3 regions of the Magnetospira thiophila genome follow, and region 2 is predicted to be linked to each of the others. Evidence: predicted binding sites of a transcription regulator. Region 2 holds the regulator's gene; each other region holds the start of a gene.
The links. The regulator PhoB, encoded in region 2, activates phosphate uptake and scavenging genes when phosphate is short. The targets are predictions, from matches to a motif close to TNTCATAAAACTGTCA.
Positions count from the first base shown of each region.

Region 1 (7,453 bases), on a different contig from region 2:
CAGGGTCTTGAGCAATCCGGGCGGATTTTTTTTGGGTTCGTCAGCCACCGACCCGCTCCTTGATTCGTGCCGGGGCGTATTCGATCGGCTTGCCTTTGCCGGTGCGTCCGAAGACCCGGGGCTTCATGTACCGGTCGATCAGCGGGGTACAGGCATTCATCAGCAGCACCGCAAAAGCCACCCCCTCGGGATACCCGGCCCAGGTGCGGATGACAAACACCAGCACCGCCGTGCCGAAACCGAACAGCAACTGGCCGCGCACCGTCAGCGGCGAGGTCACGTAGTCGGTGGCGATGAAAAAGGCCCCGAGCAGGGTTGCCCCGGATAGCACATGCACCGAGGCATCCGCATAGCGGGCCGGGTCGAGGGTGTGGGTCAGGGTGGCGAGGACGGCCAGGGTGCCGATCATCGCCAGGGGAATATGCCAGCGGATGACCTTCAAGGCGAGCAGCATCAAACCGCCCATCAGAATCAACAGGGCCGAGGTCTCGCCCAGACTGCCCGGCGCGTTGCCGACGGCCTGATCCATCCAGTCGGGCAGGGTTTCGAGGGCGCTGGAGACCGTGTGGCCCAACATCAGCTCGGTCTTGACGTGGCCGAGGACCGAGGCGCTGGACACCGCATCGGTATTGGAAATGCCCAGAAAGGTGATCTCCAGGCCCGCCCTGAAGCCCGGCGCGCCGTCGGACAGCAGCGGCAGCGGGGCCAGCCAGCGGGTCATTTCCAGGGGAAAGGAAATCAGCAGGACAACCCGGGCCACCATGGCCGGATTGAACAGGTTCTGTCCGATGCCGCCATAGACATGCTTGGCGAAGACCAGGGCGATGACCGCCCCCACGACGCCGATCCACCAGGGAGCCCAAGGCGGCAGGGTGAGGGCGAGCAGCCAGCCACTGAGCACCGCCGAACCGTCCATCAGGGTGCGTTTCACCGGCTTGCCGGCGATTTTCAGACAGGCCGCCTCGCTCAACACGGCGGCCAGAACGGTCACCACGAACAGATTGATGGCCGGCCAGCCGAACAGATAAAGCCCGTAACCGGTGGCCGGCAGCAGGGCCAGCATGACCAGCCCCATGGTGCGGCCGACCGTGTTGCCGCCATGGGCGAACGGACCGCCGAGGGGAGCGGGTTTGCCGCTCATGCGCTGATCCTTTCTTGTGCGTCTTCTTTTTCCGATGCCTCGGCTTTTTTCTTCGCCGCCCGTTCCGCCTGGCGCTTGGCCATCGCTTCCTTTTTGGCCTGGGCGATGGCCTCCATGCGTTCATTGCGGGCCTCGGCCAGACGCTTGGTCTCGCCTTGCTTGTGCTTGGCCCGTTGGACGACGGTCAGCCGTCCCTTGGCATAATTGAAGAACTGCACCAGCGGAATACGCGACGGGCAGACATAGGAGCAGGAGCCGCAGGCCACGCAATCCATCAGTCCCTGCTCGACGGCGGCATCCAGTTGTTCCTTGCGGATGCGCGCCGCCATTTCCAACGGCATCAGGCCGCAGGGGCAGGCCTCCACGCAGGAGGCGCAACGGATGCAGGGTTGGGCGTTATCGGCGTTGGATTCCGCATAAGACAGGGCAAGCACTCCATTGGTGCCCTTGATGATGGGAGCTTTGGTGGAAATCAGCGGCTGGCCCATCATCGGTCCGCCAAGGATCAACCGGGCATCCGCCTCGGTCAGGCCCTGCGCCGCGTCGATCAGATGCTGAATCGGGGTGCCGATGAGTACTTCAAAGTTGCCGGGGCGGGCCATTGCCCCGCCGGACAGGGTGACGATGCGGGAAATCAGCGGACGGCCATGACGGACGGCCTCATGGACGGCATAGGCGGTGGCCGCGTTATGGACCACCACGCCGATATCCGCCGTCAGTCCCCGGGCCGGGGTCTCCAGGCCGGTGAGGGTCTGCACCAGATGTTTTTCCGACCCCATGGGATAGCGGGTCGGCACGCCGACCACATGAAAATCCGCCAATTCCGCCGCAGCCGCCTTCATGGCTTTCAGGGCTTCCGGTTTGTTGGTCTCGATGGCGACAATCACCTTTTTGAGCCCCAGGGCGCGGCGCATGAGAGCGATGCCCTCGACCACCTGGGGCCCGCGGTCGCGCATCAGTCGGTCGTCGCAGGTCAGATAGGGTTCGCACTCGGAGCCGTTGATGACCAGGGTATGCAGCTCGTAGCGCTGCCCCAAATTGAGCTTCACGGCGGAAGGAAAGGTCGCGCCGCCCAAGCCGACGATGCCGCTCTGGGCCACCCGCTCGGCGATTTCTTCGGCGGTCGCCCGTTCCGGGTCGAGCGGCGGCGGCAGATCGTCGGTCCAGGTTTCCTTGCCATCCGGCTTGAGGGTGATGGTGCGTCCGGGCAGGCCCGAGGGATGGGGCGCAACATAGCGACCGATGGCCTTGATCTGGCCCGATGTCGGGGCGTGGACCGGAGCCGAGACCATGCCCTGACCGACCGCCAGAAGCTGTCCCTTCCTGACCCAGTCCCCCTTCTTGACTACCGGTTCGGCGGGGGCCCCGATATGCTGCTGCAACGGAATGCGCAGCAGGGCGGGCAGACCGATTGCCTGAATCGGGGCGTGAGCTGCCAACTCCTTGTACCCTTTCGGATGAACACCACCGCGGATGCTGAACAGTTTCATCGCGCGCTCCTCAGGCCGCAAAGGCCGGTTTCGGCCAATGCCAGGTTTGCAATGTTTCCGGGATAGGCCGCATGTCGATACATTCGGTCGGGCAGGCCTCGGCACATTTTTCGCAGCCGGTGCAGGCGTCCTGGATGACCACATGAATCTGCTTCGAACTGCCGAGAATGGCGTCGGTCGGGCAGCGCTTGAAACAGCGGGTGCAGCCGACACAAAGGTCCTCGTTGACGAAGGCGATGAGGGGTTCCTTTTCCTCCATCGCCGACAGATCCGCGACAACTCCCATGGTATCGGCCAGGGCGCCGACCAGGGTGCGCCCGCCGGGCGGACAGAGGCTGATTTCGGCCTGTCCGTCGGCCAACGCCTGGGCCGCCGCGCTACATCCGGGAAATCCGCACTGGCCGCAGTTGGTGCCCGGCAACAGGCTCTCCAGAGTGCCCACCAGCGGATTACCCTCGACCCGCAGATAGCGAGCGGAAACCCCCAGCAAGGCCCCGAGGGTTACCCCCAGAACAGTCAGGCTTCCAATGGCGGTCAACATGTTATGTCTCCTCGCGCTTAGTTCGCCGTTAGGCCGGTAAAGCCCATGAAGGCCAGGGCCAGCAGCCCTGCTGTGATGAAGCCGATGGGAGATCCGGCAAAGGCCAGGGGGACATTGCCGAGGGCCAGCCGTTCGCGCAGCCCGGCGAAAATCACCATGACCAGGGTGAAGCCGACCGCCGAGCCGAAGCCGTACAGCAGGCTTTGGGTGAAATCGTTGTCTTCCTGAATGTTCAGCAGGGCCACGCCGAGCACAGCGCAATTGGTGGTGATCAGCGGCAGGAAGATGCCCAGCACCTGATACAGGGTCGGCGAAAACTTGCGGATGGTCATTTCGGTGAACTGCACCACGGCAGCAATCACCAGAATGAATGTCAGAATGCGCAGAAAGCCGATGTCCAGTGGCACCAATACGAAATGCTCCACCACCCAACTGGCCGCCGCCGACAGGGTCAGCACGAAAGTGGTCGCAAAACCCATCCCCAGGGCCGTATCAACCTTGTTGGAAACCCCCATGAAGGGGCACAGGCCGAGAAACTTGACCAGCACGACGTTGTTGACCAACACGGTACCCAGGATCAGCAGGAAATAGGATTCCATGGTGTCGGCTCCTTTCATCCTGAAGAACTGCATTTCCCATACCAGTTTTGGGCAATGGCTGGATCTGCTGCTTTTTCAATCGGTCCCGTTTGGCCTGCTCATTAGATAAGCAGGTTTTCGTGTTGGCGTTGCGACAACCGGCCCCCTCCGAGGCGCGCTTCTGTCGCAAAACCGACAAAAGACGCAACGGCTTGCGGGCGGAATTCCCGACGAAAACCAACAAGGCATGGAACTTGCTAGTTCCCATTCAAAAGATGAGGACGAACCATGCTGACATCCAAATCGGCAGCGGCCCAGACCCGGCCTTTGCAGGAATTCCTCGCTTCCCTGCCTCCCGAGATCCCGCAGGAGGTCCGGGACCTGTTGCTCATGGCCTCCGATGAGCGGGGAGCCGGGTTGCCGCCACGGATTTTTCTTGAGGCGGTGGAACAGCTTCCCCTGGCCATTTCCATCACCGATACCTGGGCCAATATCATTTATGCCAACAAGGCTTTTTCCCAGATTACCGGTTACCTGCCGGAGGAATTGGTGGATCGCAATGAATCGATCCTGTCCAACAAGGCGACGCCGACCCATGTCTACGAGGACCTGTGGGCGACCATCGGCGGTGGCGATGTCTGGTGTGGCATCATGGTCAATCGCAAGAAATGCGGTGACCCCTATGTGGCCGACCTGACCGTGGTGCCGGTGAAGGATGCAGATCAGCGGGTGGCTTTCTATGTTGGCATTCACCGGGACGTGACGGCGCTGCATCAATTGGAGCAGGAGGTTCGCAATCAGAAGACGCTGATCGAATCCGTTCTACAGGCGGCGCCGGTGGCCATGGTGTTTCTCGACCCAGACGGAGGCGTGGTGCTCGACAACCACGCCTACAAGCTGTTGACGGCGGATCTCAGGATAGCCGAGCCCGCCGAGCGGGTTCTGGCCGCCGTCGCCGAGAGCAAAAAGTGCGATTTGAAAGAGATTTTCGATCAAAAAATCGACTTTTCCCATGTGGAAATCCGCATCGATTCCGGGGGGGCAGCGAGCCGCGCTGGCTGTCCTGCTCCGGGTCCTGGGTTCACGAATACGACGCCACGGCGGATCACTTCTTTCGCAAACAGCGTCGCACCGGCTTGTTGTTGACCTGCAACGACATCACCCTGCAACGGCGCCGCTTCGAGGAGGCCCGGACCGCCATGGTGCGGGCGCTGATGGCCGACCAGACCCGAATCAACGCGGTGCGCGAGACCATCGCGGCGGCCATTTTTCAACTGCAAGGCCCGCTCAACATGATCGGGGCCGCAGTCGGCATGCTGCATCGGCAGGGCGAGGGCGGCAGTGCCCTGGCCAAGGCCCTGCAGGACGCCATTGGCTCCGGAAAGAAATCCCTGGAGCGCCTGCGCAAGGCCATGCCCGCCGTACAAATGGAGGGCATCGAACGGGTCAACATGAACGAGGTGGTGCGCGACGTGCTGGACGTGGCGACCGAACGCTTCCTGGTCACCGGAGCGGTGGTCAACTGGCAGCCCACATCGGTCCTGCCGACGGTTCCCGGGCGGGCTGGAGCCTTGCGGGCGTTGATCAAACATGTCCTCGACAACGCGGTGGACGCCCTGGCCGAAAGCGGGTCGTCGCGGCGCGATATCAACATACACACCGGCACAACGGTGGACGACATGGTGGAAATCGTCGTCGAGGATACCGGCGCGGGCGTGCCTGAAGATCTGCGGATCAAGGTATTTGAGCCGTTTTATTGCAATTGGCGACGGGCGCAGGGCCATTCCGGGATGGGGTTGGCCATTGCCCAACAAGTGGTGTTCGATCAAGGGGGAGGGATTGTCATCGAACGAGGGTCGGCCGGGGGCTGCCGGGTCAGAGTGACCCTGAGCACGCGGCTGTCGCAGACTGCCGACTAGGAGTTTTGACATGAAGGCCGAGACGGAAATACCCCTGCGGATCTCCGATCGTCAGGACCTGTTGGAAATGGAACTGGCCACCCTTTATCAGGTGAGTCAGATGCTCAGCCGTTCGCTGAATCTGGAACTGACCATTCGCGAGGTGCTGACCATGCTGCACGAGAAAAACGTGTTTCTGCATGGCATGGTCAGCCTGCTCGATTCCGACACCGGAGAAACCACCATCCGGGTGGTGGTCAGCGGCGATTCCGACCATCCGGTCAGCTACCGGCAGGGCGAGGGCATCGTCGGCATGATCATGCAGCGGGGCGAGACCGTGGTGGTGCCCAAGGTCTCCGATGAGCCGCGCTTTCTGCATAAGCGGGGCATCTGTGATATGAATCTGCCGTTCATCGGGGTGCCCCTGTTCGGCGGCGAGGATGTCATCGGGGTGGTCGCCGCGCAGCCGCCGGAAGGCGGGGCACTGCTGGAGGAATGGCGGCGGTTCCTCGAAATGATCGCCACCCTTTTTGCCCAGACGGTGCGCCTGTGTCGCCGCTTCGAGAGCCGTCAGAGCGAATTGCGCGACGAGCGGGACAAGCTGCGCCGGGCGGTCAAGAATCAACACGGTTTCGATCAGATCGTCGGTCACGCCCCGGCCATGCGGGAGATTTTCGAACAGGTACGGCTGGTTTCCAAGTGGGACACCACGGTGCTCATTCGGGGCGAGTCCGGCACCGGCAAGGAACTGATCGCCAGCGCCATTCACTACAACTCCCCGCGCCACGCCGGGGCCTTCATCAAGCTGAACTGTGCCGCGCTGCCCGATACATTGCTCGAAAGCGAGTTATTTGGTCATGAGAAAGGGGCCTTCACCGGAGCCACCGTGCAGCGCAAGGGGCGCTTCGAGCAGGCCGACGGCGGCACCTTGTTTCTCGACGAAATCGGTGAAATCACACCGACCTTCCAGGCCAAGCTGCTGCGGGTGTTGCAGGAAGGTGAATTCGAACGCATCGGCGGCATGAAGACCCTCAAGGTGGACGTGCGGGTCATCGCGGCGACCAACCGCGATCTGGAGGCCGACGTGGAATCCGGAGCCTTCCGCGAGGATCTCTATTACCGGCTGAACGTCATGCCGATCACCCTGCCAGCCCTGCGCGACCGGGTCGAGGACGTACCCGATCTGGCCGCCTTCCTGGTTGCCAAGGTGGCGGCCAAGCAGAGCCGCGAGTTGAGTATCACCGATTCCGCCATCCGATTGTTGATGCGCCACGACTGGCCGGGCAACGTGCGCGAACTGGAGAATTACATCGAGCGGGCGGCCATTCTGTGCGAGACCGGGGCCATAGACCGGGATGTGATCGAATTGTCCGGCTTGCGGGAGTCCGGCCTGCACCGTGCCCCGATCCCGCCCACCCAGGTGCCCACCGAAACCCCGCGCTTCGATCCCCACGACCCCGACCTGGACGAACGGGAACAGGTCATCGCGGCGCTGGAAGAAGCCGGTTGGGTGCAGGCCAAGGCGGCCCGCCTGCTCGACATGACCCCCCGCCAGATCGCCTACCGAATCAAAACGCTGAATATCAAGATGCGGCAGATTTGAGACTTTGAAGGACACTGCGGAGGAGGCTCATGCTTCGACAAGCTCATGCTTCGACAAGCTCAGCATGAGGATGCGGGTATTGCTTATTTCCTCATCCTGAGCTTGTCGAAGGATTTGTCGCATTCCCGACATCCCCAGGCCCTGCGCTGTCACCTTTCCCGCACCGCACTAATGGTTAGACTCTTCGTGATTTCAACAGGTT
Region 1 covers NZ_BAAHXF010000001.1:761,970-769,422, reverse strand. The annotation lists gene rsxG (electron transport complex subunit RsxG) at 1-48, opposite strand, end outside; gene ACYQ1P_RS03720 (RnfABCDGE type electron transport complex subunit D) at 41-1,141, opposite strand; gene rsxC (electron transport complex subunit RsxC) at 1,138-2,631, opposite strand; gene ACYQ1P_RS03710 (RnfABCDGE type electron transport complex subunit B) at 2,642-3,172, opposite strand; gene rsxA (electron transport complex subunit RsxA) at 3,190-3,771, opposite strand; gene nifL (nitrogen fixation negative regulator NifL) at 4,039-4,896, shown strand; gene nifL (nitrogen fixation negative regulator NifL) at 4,809-5,669, shown strand; gene nifA (nif-specific transcriptional activator NifA) at 5,680-7,251, shown strand.
Region 1: a site for PhoB is predicted at 3,933-3,948, ahead of nifL (nitrogen fixation negative regulator NifL). Genes of this name have one in related genera too.

Region 2 (7,453 bases):
GCCATTCCCAGGGGTAGAGCTTGAACAAGGTAGAGATGGCCGTGTCCTCGGAATCGGTGAACCGCCCGTCGGGGGAAAGGCCGATTTCGTCGATGAACAAGAAGCGGTTTTCCAATCCGGCCTGGGCGGCGCAATCTTCCAAATAGGATACGGTGGAGCGGTCCTCGATGCTGTCGCGGGCGCAGGTCAGGTGCAACGGCCCGGCAATGCCCATGAGGGCCAGCGCCTCGACGAGCCGTTCGTGCAGGGAATTGAACTGGTCGCAGCCGGGCGGGATGATCCCGCGTTCCAGGGCCTGTTCCAGCCACACCCATTGAAAGACCGCGCTTTCATACAGTGCGGTCGGGGTGTCGGCATTATATTCCAGGAGTTTGGCAGGCCCGGTGCCGTCATAGACGAAATCCATGCGGCCATAAAGATTGCGCTGTTGGGTGCGCCAACTCTCGGCGATGGGTTGCCAGAACAACTCCGGGATGGCCAGTTTCAGGGTAATTGCTCACCGACCCCGACGGCTTGACCGGGGGAGCGCTGGGGCGGCGTGACGATATCCGGCTCCGAAATGCAGATTTCTGTTGCGCTGGATGGGCGAATATGAGTCAACCTTTCCATGACTCCGCTGCCCGACATCACCACGCTTTCCCCGTCCGAGAAGGACACGCTGATCGGTTCGCTGATGGCGCGATTGGACGCGCTGGAATCGCGGGTCTCGGCTTTGGAGGCCGAGAATGCCACGCTGAAGGCCGAGAACGCGGATCTGCGGGAGAAACTGAACCTGCCGCCGAAGACGCCGGACAATTCGAGCAAGCCGCCGTCGCAAGGGCACAAGCCGAATGGCGAGGGCAAGGCGAAGCCGAAGGGCAAGGCCCATGCGGGAGCACATCGGCCGCTGCACCCCAACCCGACACGACGGCGCGACGTGCTGGCCGACCACTGCCCGCACTGCCGAGCGGACGTGACGGGCGTCACACAGGCCGAGGTCCAGGCTTACGACCGCATCGAAATCCCCGAGATCGCGCCCGACGTGACACGGGTGACGCTGTTCGGTGGCACCTGCCCCTGTTGCGCCAAGCGGTTCAAGGCGCCCGCGCCCGCCGGGCTGGAACCGGGCTCGCCGTTCGGCCCCAACCTGCGGGCCTTCGTCCTCTATCTGCGCTTCGGTCAGGCGATTCCGTTCGAACGGCTGGAGCGCCTGCTGCGCGACCTGTTCGGCCTGGAGATCAGCGAAGGGGCGCTGGCCAACATGCTCCAGGACAGCGCGCCCGCCTTCGCGGCCCAGACCAGCCGTATCAAGGAGCGGCTGCTGTCCGGCACCGCGATCGAATCCGACGAGACATCCGTCCGCGTCGGCAAGCGGACCTTCTGGAACTGGGTCTTCCACCACGGCGACAGCGCCTGCTTCGTCATCCGACCCTCGCGCGGCAAGGCGGTGGTCGAGGAATTCCTCGGCGAGGTTCGCCCCGATTTCTGGGTATCCGACCGGCTGGCGGCGCAGATGGGGTGGGCCGCCAAGGACCATCAGGCCTGCCTCGCCCACCTGCTGCGCGACATCCAATATGCCATCGACGCGGGCGACGATGCCCTGGCTCCCGGCCTCGGGGCCCTGCTGAAGCGGGCCACCCGCATCGGCCGGCGCCGACCGGATTTGGCCGATGCGACCCTGGCGGCCTATCACTCCCGCCTCCAGTCCCGGCTCGACGAATTGCTGAAGATCGTCCCCGCCACCACGGCCGGAGAGAAGCTGCTCCGTTCCATCAAGCGCTTCCGCCAGAACCTCTTCGTCTTCGTCACCAACCGCGCCATCCCGGCCACCAACAACGGCTCCGAACAGGCGCTCCGGCCATGCGTCATCTTCCGCAAGGTCACCAATTGCTTCCGATCCGAGTGGGGCGCCACCCTCTACGCCAACGTCAGATCCGTCCTCGAAACCGCCCGACGACGAGGAATCGGAATCCTCCCCGCCATCAGACTCACCCTTGACGGTACCGCCCTGCCGGTGGCAACGTGACGGACATCACCCAAGGGGGTGAGCAATTACGTTTCAGGAGCACCTCATCATCGGCAATGGCCCGTTCCACCACCTCGAAGCAAAGCTGCTCCAATTCCGTCGCCGGGTTTTCCAGATGGTCTTCGATCTGGGCGAGGGAAAAACGATAACAGGCACTCTCGTCCCAATAGGGATCGCCGTCGAAGGTGTGGAAATCGAAGCCGTGCTCGGCGGCGGTGGCTCTCCAGTCTTCCCGTTCGGTCAGGGGGAGGCGTTGCATCAGCCGCCGAAACCGCCGAAGCTGCGACTTCCGGTAGGCATCCGCGCGGTCTGCGTAAGACCGGTGGCGCGACTGCCGAAGCCGCCCCGGCTTATGGTCGAGGTCTTGACGCTGGGGGACTGGGTCAGGGATTGCGGCACCTTGGTCAGTCCTGTTTTGGTGGCTACCGGCTTATTGTCGGCGGTGCGGTAGGATTTGGCGTCATCGGAGGAACGATACAGCGGCTGGCTCCTGCCGCCCAACATCTGCCCCATCATGAAACCCATCATCATGGGCATGAAAACCGAACCGCCGGATTGAGTCTGATAGGGCGCCGTCTCGCACTGACCGGCACCGAAATCGGCTTCGCAGTCGGCCTGGGCGGTGTACTTGGGGGCCACTTTCACATGCTCGGCTTTAGACTGGGCCAGGGCGTCGGTGCAGAGTTCCTGGGTCATGCCCGGGGTGATCATGCATTGGTCGACGCTGTCGAAGACGCCCACATCCACTTCGCTCTCACTACAGGCGGTGAGCGCCAGAACACTGGCCCCCATCATGACCAGGGCGACGTGACGTGAACGCTTCATACAACTTCTCCTCACGAGGGGGGGTACTCAAATAAGATGGGAGAGCCTACCCCCGACCGCAAGCCGAGTCAGGTCTTTTCCTCGTCCATGGAATAACCGGCCCCGCGCACGGTACGGATCAGATCGGGCTGATCGTCATCGTTCAATGCCTTGCGCAGACGCCGGATATGCACATCGACGGTGCGTTCTTCCACGTGGATATTGCGGCCCCAGACCATGTCCAGTAACTGTTCGCGGGAATAGACCCGCCCCGGCCGCTCGATCAGGGTGGTGAGCAGGCGGAATTCGGTCGGCCCCAGATGCACCAGCTTGCCGTTGCGGGTGACCTTGTGTTCCAGCAGATCAATGGAGATATCGCCGTAATCGAGCTTGTCTTCGCCGAGCGAGGGGCGGGAACGGCGCAGTACGGCGCGCACCCGGGCCACCATCTCGCTGGGCAGGTAGGGCTTGACCACGTAGTCGTCGGCCCCATTGTCGAGGCCACGAATGCGGTCGCCCTCTTCGCCGCGGGCGGTGAGCATAATCACCGGCAGGGCGCGGGTTTCCTTGTTGGCGCGCAAACGGCGGCAGACCTCAAGCCCGGACAATTCGGGCAGCATCCAGTCGAGAATGACCAGATCCGGCGGCTCCTCCCCCACCTTGGCCAGGGCGATCTCGCCACTGCCGGCGATGCTGGTGCGAAAGTCGGCTTTTTCCAGATTGTAGCGCAACACTTCGGCTTGCGGTGCCTCGTCTTCAACAATAAGAATCAACGGCTTCATCAGTTTCGAACTCCGGGGTTCCGCTGCGGCTTACGGTGTCACGACAATGGTGCTGGACTCGTCCTCTTTCGGGCGCTCCTCATCGGGGACACTGCCTTCGACCAGGAAATGCACCTGTTCGGCGATGAAGGTCGCATGGTCACCGACACGTTCCATGTTCTTGGCAATGAACAACAGGTGCGTGCAGGCGGTGATGTTGCGATGGTCTTCCATCATATAGGTCAGCAGTTCGCGGAACAAGCTGGTGTGCAGATGGTCGACTTCCTCGTCCCGGTTCCACACATCGGTCGCCATGGCGACATCCCGACTGAGGTAGGCATCGAGCACGTTCTTGACCATTTCCTGGACCAGACTGCCCATGCGCGAGATGGTGGCCACGGCACCGTTGAAATTCGGGGCCTTGGCCAGAGCCAGATTGCGCTTGGCCATGTTCTTGGCGTAATCGCCCATGCGCTCCAGGGTGCTAGCCACCTTCAGGGCGCTGACCACGCCCCGCAGGTCGATGGCCTGGGGCTGGCGCAGGGCCAGTATGCGCAGGGTTTTGTGGTCGATATCGGATTCCAACTCGTCGATACGTTTGTCATGGGCGATGACTTCCATGGACAATTCGGTATCGCCGCGGACCAGGGCGAGAATGGCATCGGAAAGCTGGGCTTCCACCAGACCGCCCATCTTGGCCAGGGTGTTCTCCAGGGCCTTGAGCTCCTGATCGAAAGTGCGCATGGTATGTTCGTGGTTGGTCGTTTGCGACATGGGTCTGATCCTTGTTGCCTCGTCGTCTTCAGCCGAAGCGGCCAGTGACGTAATCCTGAGTGCGTTGCTCCTGCGGATTGGTGAAGATGGTCTCGGTGCCGTCCAACTCCACCAAATCGCCGAGATGGAAGAACGCGGTCTTTTGCGAAACGCGCGCCGCCTGGGACATGGAATGGGTGACGATGACGATGGTGAAACTCTCGCGCAGTTCGTCGATGAGGTTCTCGATTTTCGTCGTGGCGATCGGATCGAGCGCCGAGCAGGGCTCGTCCATAAGGATGATTTCCGGCTGCACGGCTATGGCGCGGGCAATGCACAGACGCTGTTGCTGGCCGCCCGACAGGCCGGTGCCCGGCTGATCCAGGCGATCCTTGACCTCGTTCCACAGGCCCGCTTTTTCAAGGCTGAACTGGACCAGGGCGTCCATTTCGTCCTTGTGATCAATCAAGCCATGAATGCGCGGTCCGTAGGCGACGTTTTCATAGATCGACTTGGGGAAGGGGTTCGGTTTCTGGAACACCATGCCGACCCGCGCCCGAAGCTGCACCACATCCATTTTCTTGTCATAGATGTCGGAGTCGTCGATGCGGATATCCCCGGTCACCCGACAGATGTCGATGGTGTCGTTCATCCGGTTGAGGGTGCGCAGGAAGGTCGACTTGCCGCACCCGGAGGGTCCGATAAAGGCCGTCACCTGCTTCTCGGCAATGTCCATGCTGACATCCCGGATGGCGTGCTTTTCGCCGTAATAGACATTGACGTTGCGCGCCGCCACCTTGGGCGTGCCTTCGCTCAGAAACGGTGTGCCCAGGGTCTTGCTGGGGGTCGTCAATTGTTCGTTGCTCACGGATCTGCTCCTACCAGCGACGTTCGAACTTTTTACGCAGCAGAACCGCTGCGGCGTTCATGAAAATAAGGAATGCCAACAGCACCATGATGGCGGCTGAAGTGCGTTCCACGAAAGCCCGTTCCGGGCTATCGGCCCAAAGATAGATCTGAACCGGCAGAACAGTCGCCGAGTCGAACGGGGAGGCCGGAATGTCGACGATGAAGGCGACCATGCCGATCATCAGCAGCGGCGCTGTTTCGCCCAGTGCCTGGGCCATGCCGATAATGGTGCCGGTCAGCATCCCGGGCATGGCCAGGGGCAGCACATGGTGGAAGATGGATTGCATCTTGGAGGCCCCAACGCCGAGCGCCGCTTCGCGGATGGAGGGCGGCACCGATTTCAAGGCGGCCCGCGAGGCGATGATGATGGTTGGCAGGGTCATCAGGGTCAGCACCAGACCGCCGACCAGCGGGGCCGAGCGGGGCAACCCGAACACATTGAGAAAGACGGCCAGACCCAACAGCCCGAAGACGATGGAGGGCACGGCAGCCAGATTGTTGATGTTGACCTCGATCAGGTCGGTAAACTTGTTGACCGGCGCAAATTCTTCCAGATAGACCGCCGCCGCCACCCCAATGGGGAAGGACAGCAGCAAGGTGATCGACAGGGTGAAGAACGACCCCACGGCGGCCCCCCAAATACCTGCCAACTCGGGTTCCCGGGAATCCCCTGCGGTGAACAGGATGCTATTGAAGGTCGTCTCGATCATGTTGCGCTTCTTCAGGCGTTCATACCAGGCGATCTGGTTGTCCTTGACCCGGCGATCCGATTCCGGGATCTCGGCGGAAATGACGCCTTTCTCGAACTGGTCCATGTCGTCGGACATGGGGACCTGAATGGTGATTCGTTGGCCGATCAAGGCGGGGTCGGACAGCACCTTGTCGCGAATGAAGTAGGCTGCACCGGGGCTGACCATGTCATACAGCGCGCGTTTGTCGCGGCGTTTGGAGACGTCGGGGAACAGATCTCCAACGGCTTGTTTGACCAACCGCAGATAGTCGGCGGTTTGCAGGGTCCGGTAATAGGCGCTGGCCTGAGCACCAAGGAACTCGGCCAGCTTTTGATGTGCCTGTTTGGGCAGTCCCTCGGTGTCGGGCAGGGCATTGGCGACCATCCAGGCCCCCAATTCGGCACTGCCCAGCGGCATCACCTTGCCGGTGGCCAGGGCCGACAGAATGTCGGGGTCGGCCTCCATCAAGGCCCGTCTGGCAAGGGTCGGGCTGAGGGCGTGGGCGTCCCGGTCGAAATGAATGCCCTGGGACTCGAAGCGGGCGATGGCCTGCTCCGATTGATGTTTGGTGTCCTGGGGATCAATGTCCTGAGGAAACAGGGTGATCTCCAGATTGATCATGGTCTGCCACATGGCCGAATAGCCATTGCCGAAGATGGTGATGAACAGCACCGCCACCATGCTCAGGGCGATGACGATCGCCCCCAGGCCATAGGCTCTGAAGCGGCGTTCGGCGGCGTAGCGCGACTTGATGCCGCTGGCGACCTTTTCGGCCGTCCGTTGCGATGAAAATTCGATGGCCATGGGAACCTCGCTCAATCGTAGGCTTCGCGATACTTGCGTACCACTTGCAGGGCGATGATGTTCAAGATCAGGGTGATGCAGAACAGCACCAGACCGAGGGCGAAAGCGGCCAGGGTCTTGGGGCTGTCGAATTCCTGGTCGCCGACCAGCAGGGTGACGATCTGCACGGTCACCGTGGTGACCGCCTGGAACGGGTTGGCGGTCAGATTGGCGGCGAGACCGGCGGCCATGACCACGATCATGGTTTCACCGATGGCCCGCGAGGCGGCCAACAGGATCGAACCGACGATGCCCGGCAGGGCGGCGGGCAGGATCACCCGGCGGATGGTTTCCGACTTGGTGGCCCCCAGACCGTAGGAGCCGTCGCGCAGGGATTGCGGCACCGCGTTGATCACATCGTCCGACAGGGAGGAGACGAACGGGATCAGCATGATGCCCATCACCCCACCGGCGGCGAGGGCGCTTTCGGAGGAAATGGTCAGCCCGAACAGTTCGCCGGAGTTGCGGAAGAACGGAGCCACGGTCAGGGCGGCGAAGAAGCCGTAAACCACGGTCGGGATGCCGGCCAGGATTTCGACGATCGGCTTGACCCAGTTGCGCAACCCCATGGAGGCGTATTCCGCCATATAGATCGCCGTCAGAAGGCCGATGGGCACCGCCACCAGCAAGGCTATGATCGAAATCAG
Region 2 covers NZ_BAAHXF010000002.1:163,076-170,528, forward strand. The annotation lists gene ACYQ1P_RS10380 (glutathionylspermidine synthase family protein) at 1-493, opposite strand, end outside; gene tnpC (IS66 family transposase) at 674-2,005, shown strand; gene ACYQ1P_RS10390 (glutathionylspermidine synthase family protein) at 1,968-2,264, opposite strand; gene ACYQ1P_RS10395 (DUF1190 domain-containing protein) at 2,264-2,830, opposite strand; gene phoB (phosphate regulon transcriptional regulator PhoB) at 2,899-3,591, opposite strand; gene phoU (phosphate signaling complex protein PhoU) at 3,622-4,344, opposite strand; gene pstB (phosphate ABC transporter ATP-binding protein PstB) at 4,373-5,155, opposite strand; gene pstA (phosphate ABC transporter permease PstA) at 5,202-6,767, opposite strand; gene pstC (phosphate ABC transporter permease subunit PstC) at 6,779-7,453, opposite strand, start outside.

Region 3 (7,453 bases), 1.3 Mb from region 2:
TACAGGGGCCGGTCGGGTGCATGGTCTGGGCGGGCATTTTCTGACCGGAGTGTTCGCCACCCTGCTGGCGACTCCCTGTTCGGCCCCCTTCCTGGGCACGGCGGTCGGGTTCGCCCTGGCTCGGGGCGCGGTGGAAATTCTGGCGGTATTTCTGTTCATCGGGCTCGGTCTGGCGCTGCCCTATCTGCTGGTGGCGGCCCGTCCGACATGGGCCACCCGACTGCCCCGACCGGGCGCATGGATGGTGACCCTGAAGAAAATTCTGGGCTTCGCCCTGGCGGCGACGGCGGTCTGGCTGGTCAGCGTGATGGTGGCCCAGGTGGGGCGCGACGCGGCTGTGATGGTCGGTGGCCTGCTGCTGCTTCTGAGCGCGCTGTTTGCCCTTCGCGCCCGGCTCGGCAAGGCCCTCACGCCGCTGGTGACTCTGCTGGCGGTGGCGGCGTTTGTCGTCCCTGCCGACGAGGCCCCGACCTCCAGTGCTGATCCGCAGGGGCTCTGGCAACCGTTCGATGAGGCGGCCATTGCGGGACTGATTGCCGAGGGCAAGATTGTCTTCGTCGATGTGACGGCCGACTGGTGTCTGACCTGTCAGGTCAACAAGGCGGCGGTGCTCCAGGTGGACCCGGTGCATGCCCGCCTGAACGCCCCCGAGGTGGTGGCCATGAAGGCCGACTGGACCCGGCCCAGCGAGACCATCGCCGCCTATCTGGCACAATTCGGGCGCTACGGCATTCCCTTCAACGCCGTTTACGGGGCGGCGACGCCGGACGGTCAGCCGCTGCCTGAGCTGCTGACCTCCTCCATGGTGCTCGAAGCCCTGGATCGGGCGCGGGGCGTCGGCCCATGACCCCAATTGCCGTGGGCGACCGCCTGCCCGACGTGTCGCTGAAGAGTTTCGATGCGACGGGTGAATTCCTCAACCTGCAAACCGCTTCCTGCTTTGCCGACCGGCGGGCGGTGCTGTTCGGCCTTCCCGGGGCCTTCACGCCGACCTGTTCGACCCTGCATTTACCGGGCTATGCGAAAAATCAACCACGGTTTTTGGAACGGGGCATTGATCTGCTGGCCTGTCTGTCGGTCAACGATGTGTTCGTCATGCGGGCTTGGGCGGAGGCCCAGCAGGTGGCGGGGCGGGTGCTCATGCTGGCCGACGGCAATGGGGAAATGACCCGGGCCCTGGGCCTGGAAACCGATGCCACGGCCTACGGCATGGGCCTGCGCGCCCAACGGTTCGCCATGGTGCTGGACAACGGTCGGGTGAGCCAATTGCACATCGAAGCCCCGGGGGAATACCGGGTATCGGATGCCGACTACGTTTTGCGACATCTCTAGTCAAAAACTTATTTGGCCTGTACCATGGCCGGCCCTGCCACCGTTCGGAGACGAGGTGCCGTTTCGTGACATCCTTGCAGACCCGATTGATCATTCTGATTGGTGGCTTGCTGTTTCTGGCTTTTGCCGGACTGGAAGGACTGTCCTATTTCCGGGCCAAGGAAGCCGCCGTCCAGGAAGCCTACCAGAGGGCGGAGGGGTTGCGCGGAGTGCTCATGGCACTGCGCCGGGTCTATCAGCACCAGTTTCTGGAGAGCGGGATTGAACTGACTCCGAAGACCATCGGCTTTCTGCCCGCCCATTCCATCTCGCGGATTTCCGAGGAGTTCAAGTCCTGGGACCATTCCGGCGTTTCCTTCAACAATGTGTCGGACAATCCTCGGAATTCCAGGAACAGGGCCGATGCGGTCGAGGAAGCGGCGATGCAATTTTTCCGCCAGAACCGCCAGGAAGAGCGTCGCCTGACCACCTTCAAGGGCGGTGACGGCGAAACCTATTTCCACTATGCCAGCCCCATCTGGGTGGAGAAATACTGCTTGAAATGCCATGGGCGCCGCGAAGATGCACCGCAAACCATTCGGGACGCCTACGACACGGCCTTCGACATGAAGGTCGGGGACCTGCGCGGCATCGTGAGCATCAAAATTCCGGGCGGGGATCTGGATCAACGGATCTGGAACACGGTGATGCAGGATCTGGTCGTCCACCTGCTGGTGTTCATCGGGCTGTTTCTGATCATCACCCTGACCGTTCGCCGCTTCCTTACCCGACCTGCCATCCTGCTCTCGAAGGGCCTCGACGCGCTGGCTGCGGGCGACCTGAATCACCGCATTTCCGGCCTGGAAGGGGAATTTTCGCAAATCGGCGATCATTTCAACAAGATGGGAGAGCAATTGGCCCGGACGCAAAACGAACTGCGACGCTCCAACGATGAACTGCGCCAGTTCGCCTATGTGTCCTCGCACGATCTGCGGGAGCCGTTGCGCATGATCACCTCCTATTTGCAGCTTCTCCAACGGAAATGTACCGGGCTGCTGGATCAGGATGCCCATCAGTTCATCGGCTATGCGGTCGATGGGGCATTGCGGATGGATTCCCTGATCAGCGACCTGTTGGCCTTGTCCCAGGTGGAAACCCATCGCGATAAACTGTCCGCCGTCGATTGTGAACGTCTGACAAAAAACGTGATGGAGGGATTGCGGGTCGAGCTGGAGGAGTCCGGCGGTACCGTGGTGTGTGAAAAATTGCCGAGCATTCAGGGAGATCCATCGCAAATTGGACAACTGTTCCAGAACCTGATTGTCAATGCGCTCAAATATCGCCGACCCGACGGACGGCCGGAGATTCGGATATCCGGCGCGGTGGAAAAGGGCATGGTCCATGTCGCGGTGGCCGATAACGGAATCGGCATCGACCCCGTCTATCATGATCGGATTTTCATTATTTTCCAGCGCCTGCATCAGCGTGAGGAATACGGCGGGACCGGAATCGGGCTGGCCATCTGTAAGCGCATCGTCGAGCGCCATGGGGGGCGAATCTGGGTGGAAAGTGAACTGGGGCAGGGGGCGACCTTCCACTTCACCCTGCCACTCAGCCCGGCAGAACCTCCGCCGTCCGCTTGAGTTCCAATGCCGTCTCCTGATCGCGGATCGGGCTCAGATTGTCGAGAAACTGTTGGGCGCTGGCGGCCCAGGAAAACTTCTCCGCATGGGGGCGGCACAACTGGCGGGGAATGTTCAAGGCGCGACGGACCGCCGCTTCCAGGTCCTCATCCAAGGCCCCGGCAGGGCTGTCGCCGATGACGTCCAACGGTCCGGGCACCGGATAGGCGGCCACCGGGACGCCCGAGGCCAGCGCCTCAATCAGCACCAGCCCGAAGGTATCGGTGCGGCTGGGGAAAACGAACACATCCGCCGCCGCATACCAGGACGCCAGATCTTCCCCATGCTTGGTGCCGGCGAACAGCACCTCGGGATGGGCACGGCGCAACTCGTCCAGCTGCGGGCCGTCGCCGACCACCACCTTGTGGCCCGGCGTCTTCAGATCGAGAAAGGCCTGGATGTTCTTTTCCACCGCCACCCGGCCCACATAGAGCTGAATTGGGCCGTCCAGATCGACCAATTCCGCGGGTTTGTTCTGGCGCCGTTCAGGGGTGAACAACTCTGTATCAACCCCGCGCGTCCAACGGCGGATATTATTGAATCCCCGTTCTCTAAGCGCCAATTCGATGGTTTCCGTGGCCACCATGATATTGGCCGCCCCGCCATGAAACCAGCGCATGAAGGCATAGGACCAAGACAGCGGCAAGCGCGTCCGGGCGTAAATATATTCCGGGAAGCGGGTGTGATAGGCCGTGGTGAAGGGCAATCCTTCTTGTTGACAATAGCGGCGGGCCGCCAGTCCCAGGGGGCCTTCGGTGGCGATGTGAATGGCGCAGGGGCGGGCCGCTTCGAGGACCCGGCGGACCTGTCGCCCGGGAAATATTGCCAGGCGAATTTCCGGATAGGTGGGACAGGGCACGGTGCGGAAACTGTCCGGGGTGAGGAAATGGACCTCGCGGCCCCGCAACCGGAGCATCTGTCCAAGGGAGTCCAGGGTGCGCACCACGCCGTTGACTTGCGGATACCAAGCGTCGGAGACAATGAAGATAGGCATGGGGGGGCTCAGATCTCCGTTGCCGGGGTCTCGATCGGTCGAGACATGGGAGCAACTTCCCGAACCCGGGCGTCGATTGGCGACAGATCGCGCATTTTCAACCAATCGAGAACCTCCAGCCGACCATCGGGATGTTCCACCAATGCGGTGCAACTCTCCACCCAGTCGCCATCGTTGGCATAGAGAATGCCACCCATGTCGAATAGCGCCGTAGCATGGATATGGCCGCAGACGACGCCATCGACGCCGCGCCTGCGGGCCTCGCCGACCACCGCTTCTTCATAACGACTGATATATTCGACGGCATTCTTTACCTTGTGTTTTAAAAAGGCGGAGAGCGACCAATACCGAAATCCCAACTTGCGTCGGACCACATTCAGCCAGTGATTGGCTTCTAGAAGGAATTCATAGGCCCAGTCACCGATCAACGCCAGCCATTTGGCATACTTTACCACCGCATCAAACTGGTCGCCATGCAGAACCAGATATCGTTTTTTGTCGGCCGCCGTGTGAATGATTTCCGTCTGAATAGCCACGTTGCCAAAACGGTGGCGGGCGAAGTCGCGGAAACTTTCGTCGTGATTGCCGGGAATATAATAGACCTTGGTTCCCTTGCGGGCCTTGCGCAGGATTTTCTGAATGACGTCGTTATGGCTCTGCTGCCATTCCCATTTGCGGCTCAGGCGCCAATTGTCGATGATGTCGCCGACCAGATAGAGATAATCCGATTCCGTATGACGCAGGAAATCCAGCAGAAATTCCGCCTTGCATCCACGGGTTCCCAAGTGGATGTCCGAGATCCAGATGGTCCGATAATGCAGCTTGCTTTTGCTCACGGCGTTCATGGCGTGGACCTTTATCCCCGACAAGACGGGGTTTCATATATATAGTGGGAGGCCCCGTTGAACTCCCACATGTTGAGTAACCGGATTGGCGCGCCCTGTATAGAGGCCGCGTGGGCATTTCACGAAATATTAAAAAAAGCGTCTTGGGACTGTCGTTGAGAATTGTAACTTTTCATTTTGTTATTTTTTTGTATTCTTACTGTCATCAGATTTACACATTGCTGAAATACTGAACCCCAACAAAGTGACAAGAACATGATCGAATCCTATCTGGGAAGCGTCACCCGTCGCGTCCTTGTGATCCATAATCCGGTTGCCGGTCAGCGTCATGGCACGTTGTTTCATCGGGTGGTCGGGCAATTGCACGATTTGGGGTGCGTTTTGACGGTGCGCGACACCGCCTGTCGCGGCGATGCGGAGGCCTTTGCCGCCGAGGCGTCGGCCGATCAGTTCGATGTGCTGGTGGCGGCGGGCGGCGACGGTACCATCAACGAAGTGATCAATGGTGTTGACGATTTCAGGTTGCCGCTGGCAATCATTCCCCTGGGGACGGCCAATGTGCTGGCGCTGGAAATGGGCCTGTCCGGCAAGGCGTCGGCCATCGCCCGGGTCATTGCCCTGGGGCAACCAACCCCGGTGCACATGGGGCGGGCCAATCACCGGCGCTTCATTCAGATGGCGGGCATCGGTTTCGACGCCCGGGTGGTGGCGGGAGTCAATCCGCGGATCAAGAAACGTCTGGGCAAGGGTGCCTATGTGATCGAGACCCTGGCCCAACTGGCCCGACCGCCGATGCCGCACTATCGGTTGACCCTGGACGGTCGGACGGTGGAGGCCGCTTCGGCAGTCATCTCCAACGGCCGTTATTATGGCGGTAAGTTCTCCTGTGCGCCGCTGGCCCGCCTACAGGAAGACACCTTCCAGGTCTGCCTGTTTCAAAACAATGGGCGTTGGGATACCCTGCGCTATCTCTGGGGGTTGGTCTCGGGACGGCTCAAGTATTTCCGCGACGTGGCGGTGGTGGCGGCCCGGGAAATCACGGTCGAAGGCCCGCTCGGCGATCCGGTGCAGGGCGACGGCGATATCCTCGGCCACCTGCCGCTGTCGCTGTCCGTGGAGCCCCGGCAACTGACCTTGATGATGCCGTAAGGGTCAGCGTCCGGCCAGGGCCATGCCCTCAATCCGCACGGTCGGGGCGTCGCTGCCGTAGCGGAATTCCAAATCGTCGGCCGGGGTCATTCGGGCGAACATGTCCAGCAGATTGGAGGCGATGGTCACTTCGCTGACCGGGTAGGAAAGCTGGCCGTTTTCGATCCAGAAGCCGGTCGCGCCCCGGCTGTAGTCGCCGGTCACCCCGTTGACCCCGAAGCCGATCATTTCGGTGATGTAGAGCCCCTGTTGGATGTCGGCCATCAATTCGGCGGGGGACAGCCTGCCCGGGGTCAAATACAGGTTGGTCACGCCGGGCGACGGCGGTCCGCCGGTGCCGCGCGTCGCATGGCCGGTGGGTGGCAGGCCCAATTGGCGGGCTGACCGCAGGTCGAGCAGCCAGGTGGTCAGCCGTCCGTCCTCGATGATCTGCCGTTGCCGGGTCGCCAGCCCCTCGGCGTCGAACCCCTTGGAGCGCAGGCCGCGCGGGCGGTGCGGGTCTTCGATGATGGAGACCCCTTCGGCAAACAGGCGTTGGTCCATTTTATTCTTCAGAAACGACGTGCCGCGGGCAATGGACGGACCGGTGATGGCCGAGGACAGATGGCCGAGCAGGCTGCGCGAGACGCGCGGGTCGAAGACCACCGGCACGGTGGCCGAGTCCACCTTGCGCGGTTTCAGTCGGGCGACGGCCTTTTCACCGGCGCTGCGTCCCACCTGTTCCGGGCTGCGCAGATCGGCCCGGTAAACGGCGGAAGTGAAATCGTAATCCCGTTCCATGCCGGTGCCTTCCCCGGCCAGCACTGAAGCCGAGAGTCCGTGGCGGGATTCCTGACGCTGACCGACAAAGCCATTGCTGGCGGCCAGGGAAACGCGGGTACGCTGCCAACTGGCCTCGCCGCCTTCGGAATTGGTGACCCCGGGAACGGCGCGCGCCGCCTGTTCGGCCCGCCGGGCCGCGTCGGCCAGATCCTCGGGAGAGACATCCTGAGGGTCGGAGCTGTCCAGGTTCGGAAAGTCGCGGCACAATTGGTCCGCATCGGCAATGCCGCAATGGGGGTCTTCCGGCACCTCGCGGGCCATGGCCACGGCCCGTTCGACTAATTCATCAAGCGCCGCCACCGATGGATCGGAACTGGAAACCACCGCCTGACGTTTGCCAATGAACACCCGCAATCCTAAGTCCTGACCTTCGGAGCGTTCGACTTTTTCCGTTTCTCCGAGCCGCAGGGACAAGGACAGGGCGGTTCCGGCCACATGCACCGCATCGCAGGAATCGGCCCCCGCCTTGCGGGCCTTGGCAATCAGGTCGGTGAGCAGGTCGAGGGTATCGGGCATGGGGGAGGCTTCCTGGACGAAAAAGGGACAGGACTCACATAGGGGATCGGCGGCGCAAAGCCAAGGGCGGGTTACTCGAATTCCATCTGCATGAAGACATTCTGGGCATTGCGTTTAGCGATTTGCTCGAACAC
Region 3 covers NZ_BAAHXF010000002.1:1,469,799-1,477,251, reverse strand. The annotation lists gene ACYQ1P_RS16660 (protein-disulfide reductase DsbD family protein) at 1-847, shown strand, start outside; gene ACYQ1P_RS16655 (peroxiredoxin) at 844-1,332, shown strand; gene ACYQ1P_RS16650 (sensor histidine kinase) at 1,398-2,954, shown strand; gene ACYQ1P_RS16645 (glycosyltransferase family 4 protein) at 2,923-3,987, opposite strand; gene ACYQ1P_RS16640 (UDP-2,3-diacylglucosamine diphosphatase) at 3,996-4,832, opposite strand; gene ACYQ1P_RS16635 (diacylglycerol/lipid kinase family protein) at 5,088-5,981, shown strand; gene ACYQ1P_RS16630 (TldD/PmbA family protein) at 5,985-7,319, opposite strand; gene ACYQ1P_RS16625 (MBL fold metallo-hydrolase) at 7,391-7,453, opposite strand, start outside.
Region 3: a site for PhoB is predicted at 5,022-5,037, ahead of ACYQ1P_RS16635 (diacylglycerol/lipid kinase family protein). Genes of this name have one in related genera too.